3 regions of the Streptomyces sp. NPDC087428 genome follow, and region 1 is predicted to be linked to each of the others. Evidence: riboswitches for the same ligand, from Rfam matches in the RefSeq annotation. Region 1 holds a riboswitch; each other region holds the start of a gene.
What was found. Region 1 has a riboswitch for cobalamin ahead of ACIO3R_RS38115 (FecCD family ABC transporter permease). Riboswitches for the same ligand answer to the same signal wherever they lie in the genome.
Positions count from the first base shown of each region.

Region 2: another riboswitch for cobalamin. It lies ahead of ACIO3R_RS08355 (ribonucleoside-diphosphate reductase subunit alpha); the one in region 1 lies ahead of ACIO3R_RS38115 (FecCD family ABC transporter permease).
Region 3: another riboswitch for cobalamin. It lies ahead of ACIO3R_RS21020 (ABC transporter substrate-binding protein); the one in region 1 lies ahead of ACIO3R_RS38115 (FecCD family ABC transporter permease).

Region 1 covers NZ_JBIUXR010000028.1:25,672-32,960, forward strand. The annotation lists gene ACIO3R_RS38095 (serine/threonine-protein kinase) at 1-193, opposite strand, end outside; gene ACIO3R_RS38100 (HAD family hydrolase) at 292-1,032, opposite strand; gene ACIO3R_RS38105 (Lrp/AsnC family transcriptional regulator) at 1,057-1,542, opposite strand; gene ACIO3R_RS38110 (lytic polysaccharide monooxygenase) at 1,674-2,264, opposite strand; cobalamin riboswitch at 2,574-2,705, shown strand; gene ACIO3R_RS38115 (FecCD family ABC transporter permease) at 2,807-3,916, shown strand; gene ACIO3R_RS38120 (ABC transporter ATP-binding protein) at 3,916-4,701, shown strand; gene ACIO3R_RS38125 (ABC transporter substrate-binding protein) at 4,717-5,748, shown strand; gene ACIO3R_RS38130 (FUSC family protein) at 6,154-7,289, shown strand, end outside.
Region 2 covers NZ_JBIUXR010000003.1:229,981-237,269, reverse strand. The annotation lists gene ACIO3R_RS08380 (hypothetical protein) at 1-160, opposite strand, end outside; gene ACIO3R_RS08375 (hypothetical protein) at 157-417, opposite strand; gene ACIO3R_RS08370 (GntR family transcriptional regulator) at 709-1,470, shown strand; gene ACIO3R_RS08365 (DUF397 domain-containing protein) at 1,560-1,742, shown strand; gene ACIO3R_RS08360 (ribonucleotide-diphosphate reductase subunit beta) at 1,811-2,827, opposite strand; gene ACIO3R_RS08355 (ribonucleoside-diphosphate reductase subunit alpha) at 2,827-5,253, opposite strand; cobalamin riboswitch at 5,391-5,528, opposite strand; gene ACIO3R_RS08350 (GNAT family N-acetyltransferase) at 5,581-6,093, opposite strand; gene mctP (monocarboxylate uptake permease MctP) at 6,215-7,289, opposite strand, start outside.
Region 3 covers NZ_JBIUXR010000009.1:298,324-305,612, forward strand. The annotation lists gene ACIO3R_RS21005 (PRC and DUF2382 domain-containing protein) at 1-763, shown strand, start outside; gene ACIO3R_RS21010 (ABC transporter ATP-binding protein) at 860-1,648, opposite strand; gene ACIO3R_RS21015 (FecCD family ABC transporter permease) at 1,645-2,754, opposite strand; gene ACIO3R_RS21020 (ABC transporter substrate-binding protein) at 2,751-3,824, opposite strand; cobalamin riboswitch at 3,860-4,048, opposite strand; gene ACIO3R_RS21025 (beta-ketoacyl-[acyl-carrier-protein] synthase family protein) at 4,126-5,349, opposite strand; gene ACIO3R_RS21030 (acyl carrier protein) at 5,346-5,606, opposite strand; gene ACIO3R_RS21035 (acyl-CoA dehydrogenase) at 5,853-7,289, opposite strand, start outside.

The sequences.
Region 1 (7,289 bases):
GCGGGTGGCTCAGCCGGGCGGCGGTCTGGGCCTCCAGCCGGAAGCGCGCGGTGGCCGACTCGTCGGCGTGCTCCCCCAGCAGCAGCTTCACGGCGACGGACCTGCCGAGGACCTCGTCCGCGGCCCGCCAGACCTCACCCATCCCGCCACGACCGATGGCGGATATCAATCGGTACCGACCAGCAACCAGCACCTGCGCACACCTATCCAATGTCTCGGGCCGAGGACCGCTTCGACTGCCGCGGCTGCGACCTCATCGGGAACTGACGGGGTGGGGGACACGCAGCAAGATCAGGATATCCGGCGCGCGGCCTCCGGATGACCGTCGGGCGGCGTCGGTACGGATCGGGGGAACAGCCACGCGCAGGCGGCCTGCGCGCTGAACTCGCCCTGACCGCCGGGGAAGAGCAGGTCCGCCGCCGCGAACGCCGGATCGCCGGCGGTCGCCGGGACGTAGGGGACCGCGATGCAGCGCATGCCCGCCGCCCGAGCCGCGGCGGCGCCCGGCACGGCGTCCTCCACCACCACACAGCCGGCGGGCGCGACGCCGAGGCGCCGGGCGGCCTCCAGGAAGACATCCGGTGCCGGTTTCCCGTGCGCGACCTCCTCGGCGGACACGTACTCGGTGAGGTACGCGTCGAGGCCGGTGCTCTTCAGTACGGCCTCTATCGCGGCCGGTGACGAACCCGACGCCACCGCCATGGCGATGCCGCGCGCGTGCAGCGTCTCCACGAACTTCCGCATCTCGGGGAAGGCCTCGGTCGAGGTGCGCGCCAGTTCCAGATAGATGGCGTCCTGACCCGCCACCAGCTCGTCGGCGGAGGCCTCGATGCCGTACTCGGTGCGCAGTACGGCCAGCGCCTCGCGGTTGCTGATTCCGATGAACCGGGCGTTCTGCTCCCAGGTGAAGTCCGGTACTCCGTACCGCTCCAGCAGCAGCCGTGCCGACTCGTAGGCGTTCGGCTCGCTGTCCACGAGTGTGCCGTCCAGGTCGAAGACGACCGAAGGGGCCTGCGCACGTGATGAGTTCATGGCGGACATGCTCTCAGCCGCTGATCATCCCGGGCCACCCGCCGCCGCCCGTCCCACCGATTCCACCAGGGGCAGCAGCCGGTGCGGCACCCGCTCGCGCAGGGCCACCTCGGTCCGGGTCCTGACCACGCCCGGCAGCTGGATCAGGCGCTGGATCACATCCTCCAGATGCCCGTTGTCCCGGGCCACGACCCGGGTCAGCAGGTCGCCGCCGCCCGTGGTCGAGAAGGCCTCCACGATCTCCGGCACGGCGGCGAGCGCCTCGCCCACGTCGTCGAGATGCCCCTGAGTGACCTCCAGGTGCACAAAGGCCAGTACCGGGTGGCCGAGCGCGGCGGGGGAGAGGAAGGGGCCGCTGCCGGTGATCACTCCGTCCCGTTCCAGCCGGTCGATACGGGCCTGGAGGGTGCCCCGCGCGATCGAGAGGATCCGTGCGTACTCGCGCACGCTGGTGTGCGGCTGCTCGATGAGCAGCCGCAGGATGCGGGTGTCGAGCGCGTCCACCGCCATGGTCCGCCGGCCTCTTCCTGGTACGTCGGTCGGGGCAGCGACTGTACCAATGGCGCACCGGCGCGCCTCCGGAGCCGCCGCCCCGTACCGGCCCAGGGCGGGGCGGGTCGGTCAGGAGCGGCGGCAGGACGTCAGAACTGCACGTCGGAGCAGGCGTAGAAAGCGTTCCCGGTGTCAGAGATCGTCCAGACGCCGAGGATCAGTTGCTTGCCGGACTTCTGCGGCAGCACGCCCGAGTGGCTCACCGTCGAGCCGGGCAGCCGGCCCCCGAAGGGGACGGTGAGGAACGGCTGCGGTTCCAGGTCCGCCCGGGTGAGCGGCTGGGTGGGGTCGTAGCCGTCCTTGGTGATGTAGTACCGGAAGTCGGTCGTGGCGTGCCGGGCCTCGATCCGCCAGTTGAACGTGTAGTTCTGACCGGCGGTGACCTTGGTGGCGGGCCAGGCGCCGCCACGCGGGTCGTCGAGTTCGGAGAACCGGCCGATGCCGCCCGAGCAGATGTGGCCGTCGGCCGGTCCGCGGGTGGGGAAGCCCTTGGGGCCCTCGACGCTCGGGGGCTCCCACTGGATCTGCCCGCAGTGCTTGACGGTGCCGATCCCGCAGAGCTGCTGGCGGCTGATGGGTGAGTCGGTGTAGCCGTGGCTCTGGGCGCTGCCGGAGGTGGCGAACAGCGCCGCCCCGGCCAGGCCGAGCCCGGCCAGTAAGGAGGTGATCCTTCTGCGCATACGTAGCTCCTGGAGATGTGGGGTGATGTCCGGAGAGTTCTGCGGTCTAGACCAAGGGTGAGCGTAGTCATGTCAACCAGCCGTGTCCATACCGTCCGGAGCGGGCTGTTGCCGGGCTCCGCGGAGGGGATGGCCGCGCGGAGGACGGGCGCGTGGCCGGCGCGGCACCGGGGGTGGAACGGCAGCGGATGTGTCCGTCACCGCGGTCGCGGACGCCGGTCTCCGGCTCCGGCCGGCCCACCTCGTGACTGCCCCGGTTGGGGCGACCGCGCCCGGTGTGCCGGTGGGGTTCCTCCGTGGAGGGACGTCATCCCGTACCCGCTAAGCTGCACACGCCCCGCGGGGGAAGTCCGGTCGAATTCCGGCGCTGACCCGCAACGGTAGGCGGAGCCGTCCTGTGCTCCGCGAGCCCGATTACCCGCGGCGGTGATAGCTCCTGTCAATTCGCCGTGGACTGCGAGAGGCGCTGCGTTGGGCGCTTCGCGTCCGGGCTGCTCCTTCGGTTGCGTAGGTGCACGGCCTGAGGCGAAAGCGATCCGCCCGTGGTCACCTCCCTCGAACACATACCGGCCCCGCCCTCGCGCACGTCCCGGGCCGGCGGCGGGCCCGCCCCTCCCCGGCGGCTCTCCCTGCCCCTCCTGCTGACCACCCTGTCCGTCCTGCTGCCGCTCTCCGTCGTCTGCGGTGCGGGAATCGGGGCCTCGGGGATCTCCTGGGGAGAGGTACTGCGCGACCTGTGGGCCGGCCTGACCGGAGGGTCCATCGCTCCTGACCGAGTCCCCGGGTACACCATCGTCTGGGAGCTGCGCTTTCCGCGAGCCGTGCTGGCCGCGGTCGTCGGGGCCGGCCTCTCGGCCATCGGTGTCGCCGTGCAGGCCATGGTCCGCAACGCCCTGGCCGACCCGTTCGTCCTCGGCATCTCCTCCGGCGCGGCCGTCGGTGCCAACGCCGTACTCATCTTCGGAGTCTTCAGCGCGCTCGGCATCTGGGCCCTGTCCACGGCGGCCTTCCTGTCCGCACTCCTCGCGATGATCCTCGTGTACGCGACAGCCCGTACAGCACGCGGCCTGACCCCCCTCAGACTCGTCCTGACCGGCACGGCGATGTACTACGGCTTCTCGGCCGTCACCACCTTCATGGTGTTCGCCGCCGAGCGCGGCGAGGCCGCCCGCTCCGCCATGATGTGGATGCTCGGCAGCCTCGGGGGTGCCACCTGGTCCTCCGTCCCGATCGCCGCGGGCGCCACGATCGGCGGCCTCGCCCACCTCGCGTGGTCGGCGCGCCGCCTCAACGCCCTTGCCATGGGCGACGAGACCGCGGCCGCGCTGGGCGTGGACGCCGCAAGACTGCGCAAGGAACTGTTCCTGGTCTCCGCGGCGGTCACGGGGGCGCTGGTCGCGGTGAGCGGCGCGATCGGGTTCGTCGGCCTGATGGTCCCGCACGCCGCGAGGATGGTGGTCGGCGCGGATCACCGCCGGCTGCTGGCCGTCGCACCGCTCGCGGGAGCCGTCCTGCTGATCTGGGTGGACATCCTCTCGCGCGTGCTGCTCGCGCCGGCCGAACTGCCGGTCGGTGTGCTGACCGCGATGATCGGCGTGCCGTGCTTCGTCCTGCTGATGCGCCGCCGCTCCTACACCTTCGGTGGCGCGTGATGCGGATCGACATCGATCAGCTCACGGTCGAGATCGCCGGTGCGCGCCTGGTGGAGGAGATCACGCTACGAGCGGGCGACGCCCAGCTCGTCGGCCTGGTGGGGCCCAACGGCAGCGGGAAGTCGACCCTGTTGCGCTGCGTCTACCGGGCGCTGCGCCCCTCCGCCGGAACGGTCCGGATCGGCGGCGAGGACCTCTACGCCATGAGCCCGCGGGAAGGTGCCCGCAGGCTGGCCGCGCTTCCCCAGGAGGCGACGTACGAGTTCGACTTCACCGTCGCCGAGACCGTGGCGATGGGAAGGATGCCGCACCAGGGGCCGGCGGCACGGGTCTCTGAGGAGGACCGGCGGATCTGCGAGGCGGCGCTTGCGGAGGTCGGGGCCGGCCACCTGGCCGACCGCGGCTTCCTGACCCTGTCCGGCGGCGAGAAGCAACGGGTCCTGATCGCCCGCGCCATGGCCCAGCAGCCACGCGTGCTGGTGCTTGACGAGCCCACCAACCACCTGGACATCGCCCAGCAGTTGGAGGTGCTGGCCCTGGTTCGCGCCAGCGGACTGACCGTGCTCACCGCGTTGCACGACCTCAACCTCGCCGCACTCCACTGCGACCTCCTCCATGTCATCGACAGCGGCCGGATCGTCGCGTCAGGCGCCCCGCACGACGTACTGACCCCCGAGTTGCTGGCCGAGGTCTTCGGAGTACGGGCGCACCGGGTGCCCCACCCGGAGACCGGAGCGGTACAGCTGATCTTCGACCGTCTCCACCCCGACCGTTCCCCTTCCTAAGGAACCACTGCCACCATGTCCCACCTGATACGTCCCGCCGCACTCGGTCTCGTCCTCACAGCCGCCATGGCCCTCAGCGGCTGCGGCGCGGAGATCGCCCCGCAGGACGGACAAGACAGTGAGAGCGCACCCGCGGCCGGGGGCCACTACCCGGTGACCGTCGAGAACTGTGGTGAGAAGAAGACCTACGGCAAAGCACCGCAGCGCGTGGTGACCAACGACGTCGGCATCACCGAGATCATGTTCGCCCTCGGGCTGGAGGACCACATGGCGGGCTATGTGATGCCCGACGACAAGGGCGATCTGACGTCCGTCCCCTGGAAGGGCGGCTACAAGAAGACCACTTGGCTCTCCAAGGAGACGATCAACAAGGAACTCGTCCTCGACGCACGCGCCGATCTCGTCTTCGCGGGCTGGAACTACGGCTTCAACGAGGGAGACGGATTCACCCCGGCAGCCCTGGAGAAGGTGGGCATCGACTCGTACCTGTTGAGCGAGTCGTGCCGCAACGGGCAGGGGAAGGCACGCGGGGTGATGCCGCCGCTCGAAGCGCTCTACACCGATCTCCGGAACCTGGGGAAGGTGTTCGACGTCGAGAAGCGCGCCGACACCCTCATCACCCGGTTCGAGAAGCAAGTGGCCCAAGCGCAGGCGACTGCCCTGAAGGGCACCGACCGGCCGAGGGTGTTCCTCTACGACGACGGCCGTGACAAGCCCCTGACCTCGGGTGCCTACGCCGGACCGCACGACATCATCACCAGGGCCGGCGGCGACCACGTCATGAAGGACCTCAAGGACACCTGGACGACGGTGGGCTGGGAAACGGTCGTCCAGCGGGACCCCGAGGTGATCGTCATCAACAACTACGGGGACACCAGCGCGGCCCAGAAGCGGAAGTTCCTGAAGTCCTATCCGCCGCTGGCCAACGTCTCCGCCATCAAGAACGACCGAATCGTCGTTCTCGACTACGTGGACCTGGTCGAGAGCCCGCGCAATCCCGCGGCCATCGCCTCACTCGCGGCAGCCCTGAGGAAGGCCGAACGCTGACGCTCGTTCGCGGGTCCGTGGCCGGACCGACTGGGGGCGGGGCGCGCGGCACGCGCGTCGGTGATCTGTCCCCAGCGACCGGCACCGGCCCTTGACGGGCCGCCGGAGTCCCGCGTACCGGATCCGACCGCACCCGACGCGACGAGCCGGCGGCAGCCCTCGACACCTGGCTGCCGACCGGGTGACCCGCGCCGGTGTCAGGGCAGGTTGGTCCGTTGGCTCGGCCGTGGCCGGGCAAGGTGCGATGATCCTGTGCCATTGGTCCAGAGGATTGGGTCTGATTTGAACCATTAGCCCTCCAGGTGCTGAGATGTGTCCATCAATGGCGCTGCGGGTCCTCCGGGGATCTCTGCGGCGCCTTTCTCATGTCTGCGCTGGTTCCATGCGCGAAAGGGGCGGGGCGACTTGCTGAAGAGGGCGTTCGTCGCACGCGATCCGGGACGGATCCGGCTGCGGTTCGCGTCCCGGGCCGTGCTCGGCATCGGGCTCGCCGTCGTGCTGTGCGGAGCGGCCGGGCACTCGCTGGCGGCGTCCATCACCGGTGGCCTGGCCGCGCTGCTCGCGCTGTTCACGGTGACCGACCCGACGGTGCGTGGGCAGGCGGTCACGACCGCCCTTCTCCCCGCAGTCGGTCTCCCGGTGCTCACGCTCGCCGCCGTGCTGCACGATGTGCCCGTCGCGCGGGACCTGGCGTTCCTCGCCGTTGTGGGGGTGGGGGTGTACGCGCGGCGGTGGGGGCCGCGCGGGCACTCGCTGGGTGTGTTCGGCTTCATGGCCTACTTCTCGGCCCAGTTCCTGCACACCGTGCCCGGCCAACTGCCCGAGCTGTACGCGGCCGTGCTGCTGTCGCTCGTCGCGTCCTCGGCGGTGCGGTTCGGGGCGTGGTGCTACGAGCGGCGGCTTGCGGTACCCGCGACAGTCGCCCTCCCGGCCAGTGCGGCGGGGCTCGGGCGGATCACGACGCGGCAGGCGGTGCAGGCGACGTTCGGGGCGGGATTCGCGCTCGCGGTCGGGCAGGTGCTCTCCGATCAGCGTTGGTACTGGGCGGTCGGCGCCACCTGGTGGGTGTTCGTGGCCACGACCTCCCGGGGCGAGACCGTCGTGCGCGGGTTCCGGCGCTTCCTGGGGACGGTCCTCGGGATCGGCCTGGGCTTCGCGGTGGCCGTGCCGCTGCACCACGAGCCGGTCGTGGCCGCGGTGGTCGTGGCGCTGAGCGTCTTCGGCATCTTCTACACCGCCGCCGTCTCCTACACCTGGATGATGCTGGCCGTGACCGTGATGGCGAGCATGCTGTACGGGCTGCTCGGCGTGCTCGACGCGGCTCTGCTCGTGCTGCGGGTGACCGAGACGACGGTCGGGGCGCTCGGTGCCGTACTGGCGGTGCTCTTCGTGTTGCCGGTGACCACGCACTCGGTGACCGAGGCGTGGGTGGAGAGGGCGCTGCGGTGCGTACGCGCGTGCACGGCACAGGCCGCCGCCCGGCTCGCGGGGAGCGAGGACGCCGACCCGCCCCGGAGCGTTGCCGAACTGGAGGCGATCCT
Region 2 (7,289 bases), on a different contig from region 1:
GGTCGGATTCGATGCGTACGAGTTCGTCGAAGGGCCTGGCGGGGTGGTGCGAACGCCGGGTGAGTGCCCAGGTGAGCTGGGGGAGCCGGAGCCGTAGGTGAATCTCGGCGGCTCCGAGGAGAAGGACCAGCCGAGCCCGCAACCGTACGACGGGGTTCACAGAACCTCCCCCCGGCTGCGGGCGTTGGCCCGCGCGGCACGGGCGCGGAGCTGCTCTATGGGGAGCGCGGGCCGTACGTAACGGGGCTCGGCCTCCCACTCGGTGCCGCCGGCCATCGGCCGCAGCGACCAGTAGAAGCCGGCGACCCCTCGGAACTCGCCGACGCGGTTGTTGCGGCTGGTGTCGACCAGGAGGGTTCCAGGGACGGGGAGGTCAGGGGGTTCCTGGATATGCGGACGTAAGTTCTCGCCGTGCATCGATCGCTCCTCGTGCCGTCGCAGTGTTTGCCGGGCGACAGATGGAGTCGCTCAGCGCGGGGCCGAATCTCGTGACATCTCTAGAGAACTAGAGGTCTCTAGAGATGTCAAACGATCGGCTTGCATTCGTGTAGTTCTGCTGTTCGCATCTGGGTAGGTGGTGCGTGAGTCGACTCATGCACCACTTGCAAACGCCCAGGTAGGCCAGCTGACCGGCGCACGGGGTCGTGCCCGGATGTCGCGTGAGTGACTGGCGGGCCTAAGCTGTCCGGAAAGGAGAGGAACCCGTTGATGGCCACCGACGCCGGCCGCCGTGAGCCCAAGTACCAGCGGATCGCGAACGCCTTGAAGGCGGAGATTCGGTCTGGAGCATTGGGGACGGGGAGCCGTCTCCCAGGCGAGAACGACCTCATGGCGCATTACGGCGTAGCGCGCATGACGGTTCGGCAGGCGCTGAGCGTGCTCCAGAGCGAAGGGCTGACGGAAGCCCGGAAAGGCGTGGGCGTTTTCGTTCGGGCCTTCCAGCCATTGAGGCGGAGTGGGATTCAGCGGTTGGCGAGCGAGCAGTGGGGGTCTGGACGCTCTGTCTGGGAAGCGGACCTTCAGGGGCGGGACCTGGCGGTGGATCAGGTGGAAGTACGTGAGGGGATCGCCTCGGAGAATGCAGCGCGGGTGCTCGGCCTTGAGGTGGGCGAGAAGGTCTGCATCAGGAGCCGCCGGTTCGTCCTGGACGGTAAGCCGGTACTGCTGTCGACCTCGTACCTCCCCGCATCCCTGGTCGCGGGCTCAGCCATCACCCAGCCGGACACGGGCCAGGGAGGCATCTACGCGCGACTGGCCGAACTGGGCCACGCCCCGGTCCACTTCCGGGAGGAGATCCGCTCTCGGATGCCTCTGCCGGAGGAGGCGTCGCAGCTGAGCCTTCCGGCGGGTACGCCCGTCATGCTCATCTGCCGGACCGCGTTCGCGGAGGAGGGCCGCCGCCCCGTGGAGGTCAACGAGATGGTCCTGGACGCGGCGGCTTACGTCCTGGAGTACGACTTCGACGCGTGACAGGTCCAGTTTCGAGAACCGCCCCACCTTGCGTGCATTATGAGGCGTTCTGCTGTCGACCTCGTAGGGGCCGAATCCCCCGGTGGGTCATGTCCTCGTACAGCACCAACGGCGGCGACTGCGTCGCGGTGGCCGCCAACCTCGTCGCCTGCCGAGGCATTGCCCCGGTCCGTGACTCCAAGTGCGTGGATGGCCTGGTGGCCGACGTCCGTACGGCCGCGTGCTCTGCGTTCGTCGCCGGCGTGCGGGCCGGAACGTTCGACGCCGCCTGACTCAAGGCCACAGCGCCGCCCCACCATGCCGGACGCACAGTGGAGCGGCGCTGCCGTAAGAGCGGGATCTAGAACTCGTCGTCGAAGCCGACCGTGCCCTCGACCGCCACCTGGTACGCGGAGGGGCGGCGCTCGAAGAAGTTCGTCAGCTCCTGGACGCCCTGGAGCTCCATGAACGAGAACGGGTTCTGCGAGCCGTACACCGCGGGGAAGCCCAGCCGGGCGAGCCGCTGGTCGGCGACGCACTCCAGGTACTCGCGCATGGACTCGGTGTTCATGCCCGGCAGCCCCTCGCCGCACAGGTCGCGGCCGAACTGGAGCTCCGCCTCGACGGCCTCCTTCAGCATGTCGGTGACCTGCTGCTGGAGGGCGTCGTCGAAGAGCTCCGGCTCCTCCTTGCGGACGGTGTCCACGACCTCGAACGCGAAGCTCATGTGCATGGTCTCGTCACGGAAGACCCAGTTCGTCCCCGTGGCGAGACCGTGCAGCAGGCCGCGCGAGCGGAACCAGTAGACGTACGCGAACGCGCCGTAGAAGAACAGCCCCTCGATGCACGCCGCGAAGCAGATCAGGTTCAGCAGGAAGCGGCGCCGGTCGGCCTGCGTCTCCAGCTGGTCCATCTTCTCGACGGAGTCCATCCACTTGAAGCAGAACTGCGCCTTCTCACGGATCGAGGGGATCTCCTCGACCGCGTCGAACGCGGCCGCCCGGTCGTCCGGATCGGGCAGATAGGTGTCGAGCAGCGTCAGATAGAACTGGACGTGCACGGCCTCCTCGAAGAGCTGCCGCGACAGGTACAGCCGCGCCTCGGGGGAGTTGATGTGCTTGTACAGCGTCAGCACGAGGTTGTTGGAGACGATCGAGTCACCGGTCGCGAAGAACGCGACGAGCCGCCCGATCATGTGCTGCTCGCCCGGCGACAGCTTGGCGAGGTCGGAGACGTCGGAGTGGAGGTCGACCTCCTCCACCGTCCAGGTGTTCTTGATCGCGTCCCGGTAGCGCTCGTAGAAGTCCGGGTAGCGCATGGGCCGCAGGGTCAGTTCGAAGCCCGGGTCGAGCAGGTTCTTGTTCTCGGATGTGCTCATTACTGGCAGGCCTCGCAGGACTCGGGGTTTTCGAGGGAGCAGGCGAGCGCGTCGGCGTCGGGCGCGGCCGCCTGCTGTACGGGAATGGGGGCGGCGGCAGCGGCCTGGCCGGACGCGGCCCGCGCGATCCGCGTCGCCGGGCGCGAGCGCAGGTAGTACGTCGTCTTCAGCCCCTGCTTCCAGGCGTACGCGTACATCGAGGAGAGCTTGCCGATCGTCGGCGTCTCCAGGAACAGGTTCAGCGACTGGCTCTGGTCGAGGAACGGCGTACGGGCCGCCGCCATGTCGATCAGTCCGCGCTGCGGGATCTCCCACGCCGTGCGGTACAGCGCCCGTACGTCCTCGGGGATCCACGCGAAGCCCTGCACCGAGCCGCTCGCCTCGCGCAGCGCCTCACGGGTCCGCGCGTCCCACACGCCGAGCCTCTTCAGCTCGTCCACCAGGTACGCGTTGACCTGGAGGAACTCCCCGCTGAGCGTCTCGCGCTTGAAGAGGTTGGAGACCTGCGGCTCGATGCACTCGTACACGCCCGCGATGGAGGCGATCGTCGCCGTCGGCGCGATGGCGAGCAGCAGCGAGTTGCGCATCCCGCTCTTCGCGACCCGGGCGCGCAGCGCGTCCCAGCGCTCCGGCCAGTTCAGCTCGGTGTCGTAGTGGTCCGGGTGCAGCACCCCGCGGGCGGCCCGCGTCTCGGACCAGGCGGGCAGCGGGCCCGAGCGCTCGGCGAGCGCGCAGGAGGCCTCGTACGCGGCGAGCATGATCCGCTCGGAGATCTTCGTCGACAGGGCCCGTGCCTCGGGGGAGTCGAACGGCAGGCGCAGCTGGAAGAAGACGTCCTGGAGACCCATCGCGCCCAGGCCCACCGGCCGCCAGCGGGCGTTGGAGCGGCCCGCCTGCTCGGTCGGGTAGAAGTTGATGTCGACGACCCGGTCGAGGAAGGTCACCGCGGTACGGACGGTGGCGTCCAGGCGTTCCCAGTCGATGGTGCCGTCGGCGACGAACGCGCCGAGGTTGACCGAACCCAGGTTGCAGACGGCCGTCTCGCCGTCGTCGGTGACTTCGAGGATCTCCGTGCACAGGTTCGACGAGTGCACGACGCGGCCGGGCTCGGCGGTCTGGTTCGCGGTCCGGTTGGAGGCGTCCTTGAACGTCATCCAGCCCTGGCCGGTCTGTGCGAGCGTCCGCATCATCCGGCCGTACAGCTCACGGGCCGGCATCGTCTTGCGGGCCAGGCCCTTGGCCTCGGCCGCCCGGTACGCGGCGTCGAACGCGTCGCCCCACAGGTCGACCAGCTCGGGCACGTCGGCCGGGGAGAACAGCGACCAGGTGCCGTCCGTGTCGACCCGGCGCATGAACTCGTCCGGGATCCAGTGCGCCAGGTTGAGGTTGTGCGTGCGCCGCTGGTCCTCACCCGTGTTGTCGCGCAGCTCCAGGAACTCCTCGATGTCCGCGTGCCAGGTCTCCAGGTAGACCGCGGCGGCGCCCTTGCGCCGGCCGCCCTGGTTCACCGCGGCGACGGACGCGTCGAGCGTCTTGAGGAACGGGACGATGCCGTTGGAGTGCCCGTTGGTGCCCCGGATCAGTGAACCGCGGGCGCGGATGCGGGAGTACGAGAGGCCGATGCCGCCCGCGTGCTTGGACAGCCGCGCCACCTGGTGGTAGCGGTCGTAGATCGAGTCCAGCTCGTCCAGCGGCGAGTCCAGCAGGTAGCAGGAGGACATCTGCGGGTGCCGGGTGCCGGAGTTGAAGAGCGTGGGGGAGGAGGGCAGGTAGTCCAGCCGGCTCATCAGCCGGTAGAGCGCGGCGACCTCGTCCAGGGCGCGCTCGGAGTTGTCCTCGGCGAGCCCGGCGGCGACCCGGAGCATGAAGTGCTGCGGGGTCTCGACGACCTGGCGGGTCAGCGGGTGGCGCAGCAGGTAGCGGCTGTGCAGGGTGCGCAGCCCGAAGTAGCCGAAGCGGTCGTCGGCGCCGTCGGCGAGGGCCTGTCCCACCAGTGCGTCGAGGGCGGCCGCGTGGAGCGTCACGAACTCGGCGGTGCGGTCCGCGATCAGGCCCTCGCGGTGCCCGACGGCGACCGACGCGGAGAAGGCCGTCGCGCCCTGTCCGGCCGCCTCGTCCGCGATCGAGCGGGTGAGGAGGCGGGCGGCGAGCCGGGAGTAGGCGGGGTCCTCCGAGATCAGGCCCGCGGCGGCCTCGGTGGCCAGCGAGCGCAGCTCGGCCTCGTCCGACCGGGCGTTGCGGCCGCGCAGTGCGGCGCCGGCGACGCGTCCGGGGTCGGTGTCGGGCAGATCCGCGGTCAGGTCGGTGAGGGTGCGCAGCAACGCGGTTCCCGGTCCGTCCTTCGCGGGTGCCGCGGACCGGTCCGTCCCGGACTCGACTGCTTCGGACTCGGCCGCTGAAACCGGATCGGCTGGCGCGATGGTCACGTGGTGCTCTCCCTCGCTCGGCTCTGGGCCGGCGGGGGAACGGGGGCAGCCGGGCGGAGCCGGGCCCTGGGGCAGTACTCCGTGCGGCGTCCACCGGCCCATCCACGAGGCCCGGACATCTGGGCATCCGGATCGGTCGAGCCGGATGCGCTGTCGGCAGGTCCTCGGACTCACGGGTGCGCAAAAGCGCACCGAACATACCGTTGCGGGACAGTTCCGGATTCGCACCGGATTTCCCTGCGGCGACAGCGAGCACGAGCATACATGTGGGGGCAGCCCGATGCGGCAGCCCCCACATGTTGTGTCGCGCGACTCAACGGCGCGACGTCATGACGTCGGCAGGAGGTCCAGGCGGTAGGTCAGCAGCGAGAGCCCCTCGATGGGATACCAGTCCCTTTCCGGGGTCCGTACGAAGCCGAGGCGCCCGTAGATCCTATGGGCTCCGCGCATGCCCGGCTGCGTCGACAGCGCGATCCCCGTGACCCCCGCGGTGGCCCGTGCGCGCTCGATACAGGCCCGGACGAGCGCCTCGCCCGCCCCGGCCCCACGGGCCTCGCGGGAGACCGCGAGCATCCGGAACTCGGCCTCGTCGGCGGCCGCGATGTCCGCCCACCGGTTCCCCGGCGGTGCGTACGTCACGCCGCCGAGCACCCGCCCCGATGCGTCCGCCGCGACGAGCACCTCGGCCTCCGCGGCCCGCCGGGCGACGTCCCGCAGCTGCACCAGATAGGGGTCGTCGGCGCCGAAGTCCAGCAGCCCGTCCCCGAGATAGGCCTCTGCGGTGATTTCGCCGAGGACCGTGTGCTCGGCGGGCCCGACCGGCCTGATGGTGATGTCCATGCCCGGAAGTGTGCCGCACTCCGCGTGCTCGGTCGCGGGAATTCCCGGGCCCCCGCGCCCGGTACGCGAACGGGCCGCCGTACCCCGGTGCGGGGGGTGCGGCGGCCCGTGGCGGGGCGGGTCAGTGACCGCCGGGCGCCCCGGCCGTGGCCGGCGGGAGCTCGGTCTTCACGCCCGGGTCGCCCGCGTCCGCGGTGTAGTCGTCGGGCGAGGTCTCGTCGACCCCGGCAGGCGCCTTCACGGCGTTCAGGACGAAGGTGAGGACGACGGTGACCACGACGTTCAGCACGAACGCCGTCAGGCCGATGTAGCCGATCTCGCCGATGCCCGGGATCTCCTTGGAGGACCCCCCAAAGTGCGCCTGGGTGGGGCTGGCGACTCCGTAGGCGGCGGCGGTCCCGTAGATCATACCGACCGCCCAGCCCGCGAGGAGGGCCCAGCGGTGGAACCACCGGGTGAACAGGCCGCCGACCAGGGCCGGCATCGTCTGGAGGATCCAGATCCCGCCGAGCAGCTGGAAGTTGATCGCGACCGTCTTGTCCATGGTGAGGACGAAGGCGAGCGCGCCGACCTTCACCAGCAGCGACACCAGCTTGGAGACCTTGGTTTCCTGGGCGGGTGTCGCGTCGGGCTTCAGGAAGTCCTTGTAGATGTTCCGGGTGAACAGGTTCGCCGCCGCGATCGACATGATCGCCGCGGGGACCAGCGCGCCGATGCCGATGGCCGCGAACGCCACGCCCGCGAACCAGTCGGGGAACATGTTCTCGAAGAGCTGCGGGATCGCCAGCTGGCCGTTGTCCACCTTGACCCCGGCGGCGATGGCCATGAAGCCGAGGAGTGCGAGCAGGCCCAGCATCAGCGAGTACAGCGGCAGGATCGTGGTGTTGCGGCGGATCACGTTGCGGCTGCGGCTGGAGAGCGTCGCCGTGATCGAGTGCGGGTACATGAAGAGCGCCAGCGCCGAGCCCAGCGCCAGCGTGGCGTAGCCCCACTGGCCGTTCACGCCGGGCGCGAGCGCGCCGGTCGGCTTGCCCCCCGGCGGACCCGCGAACTTCTCCTGCGCGGAGGCGAAGATGTCGTGGAAGCCGCCGAGCTTGATCGGGATGTAGATGATCGCCACGAGGATGACCAGGTAGATCAGCCCGTCCTTGACGAAGGCGATCAGCGCGGGCGCGCGCAGGCCCGAGGAGTACGTG
Region 3 (7,289 bases), on a different contig from region 1:
GGGCTCCGACCTGCACATCTCCCATCCGAAGGACCGCGTCAAGGAAGCCCCCCGGGTGGACGCGGACGCTCATCTCTCCGTCTCCGAGGAGGAAGAGCTCTACCGGCACTACGGACTGACCAGGAACACCGGCGGCAAGCTCGGCGACCGTGCCGCCGGCACCGGTGCCCCGACGACGTCCGGGACCGGAACCATGGGCGCGGCCGGAGCGGGCGCGGCCGCCGGGGCAGGAGCCGGGGCCATGGGCGCCGGCACGGGCAAGCACCGGGACGCCGACACCTCCGGTACGGCCCGGCCGCTGGCCGGAGCGGGCGCAGAACGGTCCGCCGCCGGCCTGAACGGCAAGGAGGAACTCATCCGCTCCGAGGAGCAGTTGCGCATCGGCACCGAGGAGTACGAGAGCGGCAGGGCCCGGCTGCACAAGTACGTCGTGACCGAGAACGTCACCCGGACCGTGCCCGTGTCGCACGAAGAGGTGCGCGTGGTGCGCGAACCGCTCAAGCCCGGCGACAAGGCCGCCCGCTCGGACATCAACGAACAGGACGTGGAGGTCACCCTGCACGCCGAGCGCGCCACGATGCGGAAGGAGACCGTGCCGGTCGAGCGGGTGCGGATGGAGACCAAGAAGGTGACCGAGCAGAAGGAAGTCTCCGCGGAACTGCGCAAGGAGCAGATCGACTACGCGGACGGCATGACCAAGGACGGCAAGGACATCGGCGGCAAGGACATGGGCGGCGAGTTCGGTCAGGGACGGCGCCGCTGACCCCCGCGCACCGCGCCGGACCGGCCGTACCGGACAGGAGCGAGGGGCGGACCCGCACCACGGGGTCCGCCCTCTCGTGTGCCGCGGGCCCCCCGGTCAGGGCCGCCCCGGGCAGAAGCGCACCGAGGGCCGCCCCTCGGGGCCGTCGGGTGTCACGACGGCCCTGACCCGGTAGACCTCCGCGATGAGCTCCTGGGTGATCACCTCGTCCGGGGCTCCACCGGCGACCACCCGGCCCGCGTTCATCACCACGATCCGGTCGCAGAACATCGCGGCCAGATTGAGGTCGTGCAGGGCGATGACGGCCGTCAGCGGAAGCGCGGTGACCAGGGACAGCAGTTCCAGCTGGTGCTGGACGTCCAGGTGGTTCGTCGGCTCGTCCAGCAGCAGTTCGCGCGGCTGCTGGGCCAGCGCGCGGGCGATCTGGACGCGCTGGCGCTCACCGCCCGAGAGGGTGTGCCAGGACTGGTCCCGGCGGCCGGTGAGACCGGTCCGCTCCAGCGCCTCGCCCACCGCGGCCTCGTCCGCGGCCGTCGCCGCCGACCATGCGCGGCGGTGCGGGATACGGCCGAGGCGTACGACGTCCACGACACTCAGCTCGACCTGGGTGAGGGAGTGCTGATCGACCACCGCGACCCGCTGGGCCACCGTGCGGCGGCCGATCCTGGCCAGCGGATCGTCGTCGAGGGTGACCGTGCCGGCGTCCGGGGCGAGGACCCCGGCCAGTATCCGCAGCAGGGTCGACTTCCCCGAGCCGTTCGGGCCGATCAGCCCGACGGTCGCGCCGGGCGGCAGTGCCAGTGAGACCCCGTCCAGGATGAGGCGGCCGCCCGCCTCCCGGCTGACCCGCTCGGCCCGCAGCCCGCCGCGGGTGGGCGGGGTCATGCCGACCGCCGGGTGCGGTAGAGGACGAGGACGAAGGCGGGCACGCCGATCAGGGCGGTGACGACGCCCACCGGAACCTCCTGCGGATCGAGGACGGTGCGCGCGAGGGTGTCGACCCAGACCAGGAACACGGCCCCGGCCAGCGCGGTGACCGGGAGCAGTCTGCGATGCCCGGAACCGGTGAGCGCGCGGGCCGCGTGCGGGAGAACCAGGCCGACGAAGCCGATGGCGCCGGCCGAGCTGACGAGTGCGGCGGTCAGCAGCGCGGTCGTGCAGAGCAGGACGATCCGGGTGCGCCCGACATGGACGCCGAGGGTGGCGGCCGCGTCCTGGCCGAACGCGAAGGCGTCGAGCGTACGGGCATGGCCGAGGCAGATCAGCAGCGTGACGGCCAGCACGGCGGAGCAGGTCCACACATCGGTCCAGCCGACGCCGCCGAGCGAGCCCAGCAGCCAGAACAGCACGCCGCGGGTCTGTTCGGCGTCGGCGGCGGTCATCACGACGAAGGAGGTGAGCGCGGAGAACAGCTGCATGGCCGCGACCCCGGACAGGACCACCCGGTCGGTGCTGCCACCGAGGGTGTGGCTGAGCAGCAGGACCAGCGCGAAGGAGCACAGCGCCCCGATGAACGCGCCGGCCGACAGGGACACCGCTCCCCCGCCGACCCCGAGCACGACGACCACGACCGCGCCGGTCGACGCCCCGGAGGAGACACCGAGGACGAACGGGTCGGCGAGCGGGTTGCGCAGCAGCGACTGCATGACCGTGCCGCAGACCGCGAGCCCGGCGCCGCAGACGGCGGCGAGCAGGGTCCTGGGCATCCGCAGGTTCCAGATGATGCCGTCGCGGATCGGGCTGAGCGGCGACTCCCCGAGCCCGAGGTGGGCGGCGACCGTGTCCCGGACGTCGCCGACGGAGATCCTGGCCGGGCCGATGGTGACGGCCACCGCGACGGACAGGACGAGCAGCAGGAACCCACCGGCCCACAGGAGTCCACCGCGGATGCCGCGGATGCCCCCGATGCCTCTGATGCCGGGACGTCCGCGCTCACCGGCCGCGGGGAGTACGCGCTCCCCCGTCTCCGCGGCCTGTTCGGTGTCCGTCACCCCGTGAGCCCGAAGGTGCGCAGCCCGGCGGCGACGCGCTCCACGCCCTCGACCGTACGGATCGACGGGTTCATGGCCTGGCCGCTGAGCAGCACGTAGCGCTTGTGCCGTACGGCGTCCATGTTCTTGGTGGCGGGGCTGGACTCCAGGAACGCGATCTTCCGCGAGGCGCTCTCGGCGGTCTCCGACTTCCGGGTCAGATCGCCGATGACCAGCACGTCCGGGTTGCGGTCGGCGACCGTCTCCCAGTTGATCTGCGGCCATTCCTCATGGGTGTCGTCGAAGACGTTCTTCGCGCCGAGCTCGCGGGTGATGACGCCGGGCGCCCCGCAACAGCCCGCCAGGTACGGGGACTCGGCGTTGGCGAACCAGTACATCAGGGTGGCGCCGGAGGCGTCGATGCCGTCGGTGGCCTTCCGTACCCGGGCACGCAGCTCAGCCACGAGCTTCTCGCCCCGTTCAGGAACGCCGAACACCTTCGCCAGGTCGCGCACTTCGCCGTAGACGCTGTCCATGGTCAGCGCTCCGGTCCGGACTCCGTCGCCGTCCTTGCTGTTGTCCTTGGCGGTGCAGTCGGCGGGCGAGACGTAGGTGGGGACGCCCAGCTTCTCGAACTGCTCCCGGGGAGCGACGCCGCCCTTGGCGAGCGTCGACTCGAAGGAGGCGCTGACGAAGTCGGGCTCCTGGTCCAGGACCTTCTCCGACGAGGGGCGGTTCTCGGAGATCCTCGGGACACCGGCGTTGGCCTTCTCCAGACCCTTCATCACCGGGTCGGTCCAGGTGGCGGTGGCGGCCAGCCGGTCGGCGAGGCCGAGCGAGAGGAGGATCTCGGTGGACCCCTGGTCGACCGGGACGGCCCGGCGCGGGGCGGCGTCCACAGTGACGGTGCGCCCGCAGTTCTTCAGGGTCACCGGATAGCCCTCGCCACCGTTGGGCTTGGCTGCGGAGCTGTCACCGCCACCGCCACCGCCGCAGGCGGTCAGCAGGACGATTCCGGCCGTGAGCAGGGCGGCGGAGCGGGCGTGGCCGGCTATGGGCGGCACGGAGTACCTCGGCGTCTCTGGGCCCATGCGCGGGGCCCGGTGTACGGAGTTCCGCGACCCGGTGCCGGACCGCGGGTGCCAGCAGGTCTTCGGACTCGGGTTCGTACGGTCGGGACGCCTTCCCGGGAACCCATGGGTCTCCCAGTGGCCGTTGGCCCCGCCCGTCCCCCTCACCGCTGCGCGTCAGTTCCGGATTCGCACCGGATTCCCTGACCCCTACGTGGAGTTCGACTGGCCCCGGCACGCTACCACGGGCTTCCGCGCAGCTCAGCGGCGGTGCGGCCGGTGGAACGGGCGGGGTTCCCGGCCCCCTCCACCGGCCCGGTCGCTAGGGCCGCAGGAGCGCGACCACGGCGTTGTGTCCACCGAATCCGAAGGAGTGGCTGACGGCACGCCGGACCGGCAGCACCAGCGGCTGCTTGGTGACGCAGTCGATGTCGAACCCGGGCGCGGGCGCGTCCAGGTTGGCGACCGGCGGGATGATTCCGCGCTGGAGGGTGAGGATCGTCAGTCCCGCCTCGATCGCTCCGGCCGCGCCCATGCAGTGGCCCAGTACGCCCTTGGGCGCGGTGACCGGCGGCCGGTGCGGGAAGACCCGGCCGATGAGCGCGGCTTCGGCCGCGTCGTTGCGCCGTGTGGCCGTGCCGTGGGCGTTGATGTGCTCGACGTCCGCGGCCTGCCAGCCCGCGTCGCGCAGCGCGGCCTCGACGGCGGCCTGGGCGACCCGCCCGTCGGGGTGCGGGCTGGTGGGGTGGTGGGCGTCCGTGGTGGCGCCGGTGCCCGCGAGCAGTGCGCGCGGCTCGGCGCCCCGGGCCTCGGCGTCGGCCGCGCGCTCCAGCACCATGACGGCGGCGCCCTCCCCCATGACGAGCCCGGCCCGGTCGGCCGCGAAGGGCCGGCTGAGCCGGGACAGGTCCCCGTCCGCGTGGGCGGCCGCGCCGGATCTGGCGAATCCGGTCATGGCGATCGGGAAGAGGGTCGATTCGGTGGCTCCCGCGATCGCCAGATCGCACTGCCCGGTGACGAGCAGGTCCCGGGCCACGGACAGTGCGGTGATCCCGGACGAACAGGCGGTGCAGGGCGCCAGGCTCGGGCCCGTGGCGCCCATCTCGATCGCGATCTCGGCGGCCGGCATGTTCGGGATGGTGAGCAGGATCCCGGAGGGCGAGGTCGCCTCGGGTCCGCGCCGCTCCAGCACCAGCGCCTGATCGGTGAGACCGGCGGAACCGCCGCTGCTGGTGCCGACGACGACCGCGACCCGGCTGCCGTCCCAGCCGCCCGGGTCGAGCCCCGAGTCGGCTACCGCCTCCCGCGCGGCGAGTACGGCGAATTTGGTGTACCTGCCCATGCGGAAGGCCGTACGGCGACCGACCGCGGCGTCCAGGTCGATGCCGTCGACCGTGCAGGCGAAGTCGATCGCGCACCCTGCGAGTGCGGGGACGGTGCGGGCCGGGCTGACCCCGGCGCACACGCCGTCCCAGGTGGACTCGGTGTCGTTGCCGGCCGGGGTGATCATTCCCAGGCCGGTGACGGCGATGGCCGGCGTCTTCATCGGGCGGCGCTCGCCGGGGCCTCGCCGCCGGCCGCCACCCGGAGGAACTCCGTGAGCCCGGCGAGGCTGGTGTCCCTGTGCAGGGTGTCCGGGTCCAGCTCGACGCCGAGGGCCTCCCTCATGACGACGGCGAACTCGGCGACTGCCAGGGAGTCCATGTCCAGGCTGTCCATCGTGGATTCGGGGAGAATCTCGGCCACAGGCACCCTGAAGGTACGGCTGAGTACCTCGGTGATCGTGGGGTGAATCGCGCTCATGGTCTTCCTCTCCATCATGCCCGTCCGGCGGGGGTGTAAGGGGCGGCGCCTCTCACCGCCCCGACGCCGGAGTAACTGAGCAGAGTCCGTCCAGTTACGCCTTGCGGCGAACCGATTCGCCTCAGTGGCCGCGTGCCCCGGGGCACCACCGCGACAACACGGCCGCGGTGCCCCAGAAGGCCAGGAGCACGACGCCGACTCCGAGCCCCTGTGCCGCCTCGGCCGCACGGAGCAGCGGCCGGGCCCTCACCACTCGGCCCCGGCGGGCGCCAGTCGTCCGCCCGTGTGCCAGGACGCGTCCGGGTCGTCGTACGCCTCGGCGTAGCGGGCCCCCGTGATGGGCCAGTCGGCGAGCAGCTCCTCCGGCAGCCCGAAGGAGGCGGCGAGTTCCGGCAGGTGGGCAGCGACGGCGGTGACGAGTTGCTCGATGGTCTCCGTCAGTCCGTCGACCTGGCCGGCCGTGAGGTGGCCTGCGACGAGCAGGTCCCCGCTGTTGCGTTCGATCCAGCGCAGCGCGAACAGCCGGGCCAGATCGCTCAGCCGCTCGCGGGCGGGCCCCTCGGGCAGGTCCTCGACGGCCTGCGCGTAGGCGTCGGCCGCCTGCCGGTACGCGTGCGCCTCGACGCCACGCAGTGCGGGCCCTGATCCCGCGTTCCACCGCTTCAGCGGTCCACCGTGCGGGGCCCGTGCCATGCGTGCGCGGGAGCGGGCGAACTGGATCCGCTCCACCTGGGCCAGGAGCCGGCCGAGGTACCGCAGATCGTCCAGGCCGCCGGCCGGCGAGCCGTCCGGGAAACCCCCCTCGTCCAGTGCCGCGGGCATCGCGGAGATGACCATCTCGGACGCCGCCTTGGCGTGGATGGCCAGGTTGTCGCCCTCCGCGGTGATGGCACCCTCCACCCCGGTGACGAGTTCGGTGATCCCGTTGCTCTCCAGCAGGCCCTGGGCGCCGCAGCGTTCGCGGCATTCGACGATCACGGACCTGGCCTGCCAGGTGATCCATCCCTTGGCGATGTCGACCAGCTGCCCTGCTGCCTCGCGCTCCGGCGCCGGGCCGTGCACCGCCGCCTCCCAGCGGTCCAGGGCACGCCGGTGCAGCAGGCTCATCGCGAAGACGGTGGCCATGGCCCCGGCGAGCGGGCCGTGGTGGCTGCGGTGGGCGATCACCGCCAGCGGCGGCAACGCGCGGCCCCCGGAGATGTACCGGTGGCCGGAGTAGCGGACCGCGATGGCGAGGGTGGCCCGGGCGGAGCCCACCGCGCTCGCGCTCATGCAGATGCGGCCCGTGGTCACGCGGGCGATGGAGGCGAGGAACCGGCGTCTGCGGCCGGCGGTGCCGCTGCGGAACACCCCGTCGTCACCGACCTGCCCCTGTGCGCCGCCGAGCAGCGCCTCACGTCCCACGAATACCTGGTCGAAGGAGGTCAGGCAGTGGTCCACGGGGCTGCCCATCCGTGCCGGAAGCCTGCGGATCCGTACCCCGGGCAGGGTCTGGAACGCGTCGGTGAGCGGCACCAGCAGCAGGAAGACTCCGTGGTCGACTCCGCCGACGAACAGCCGGGCGGCGACGAGCCCCGACTTGGGGCCGCCGGCCTGGCTGGTGTTGGGCATGAACTTCTGCGCGCCCAGGTGCGGTGTGTGCAGCACGAATCCGTCCCGGGCAGGGTCGTAGGTGGCCGTCGT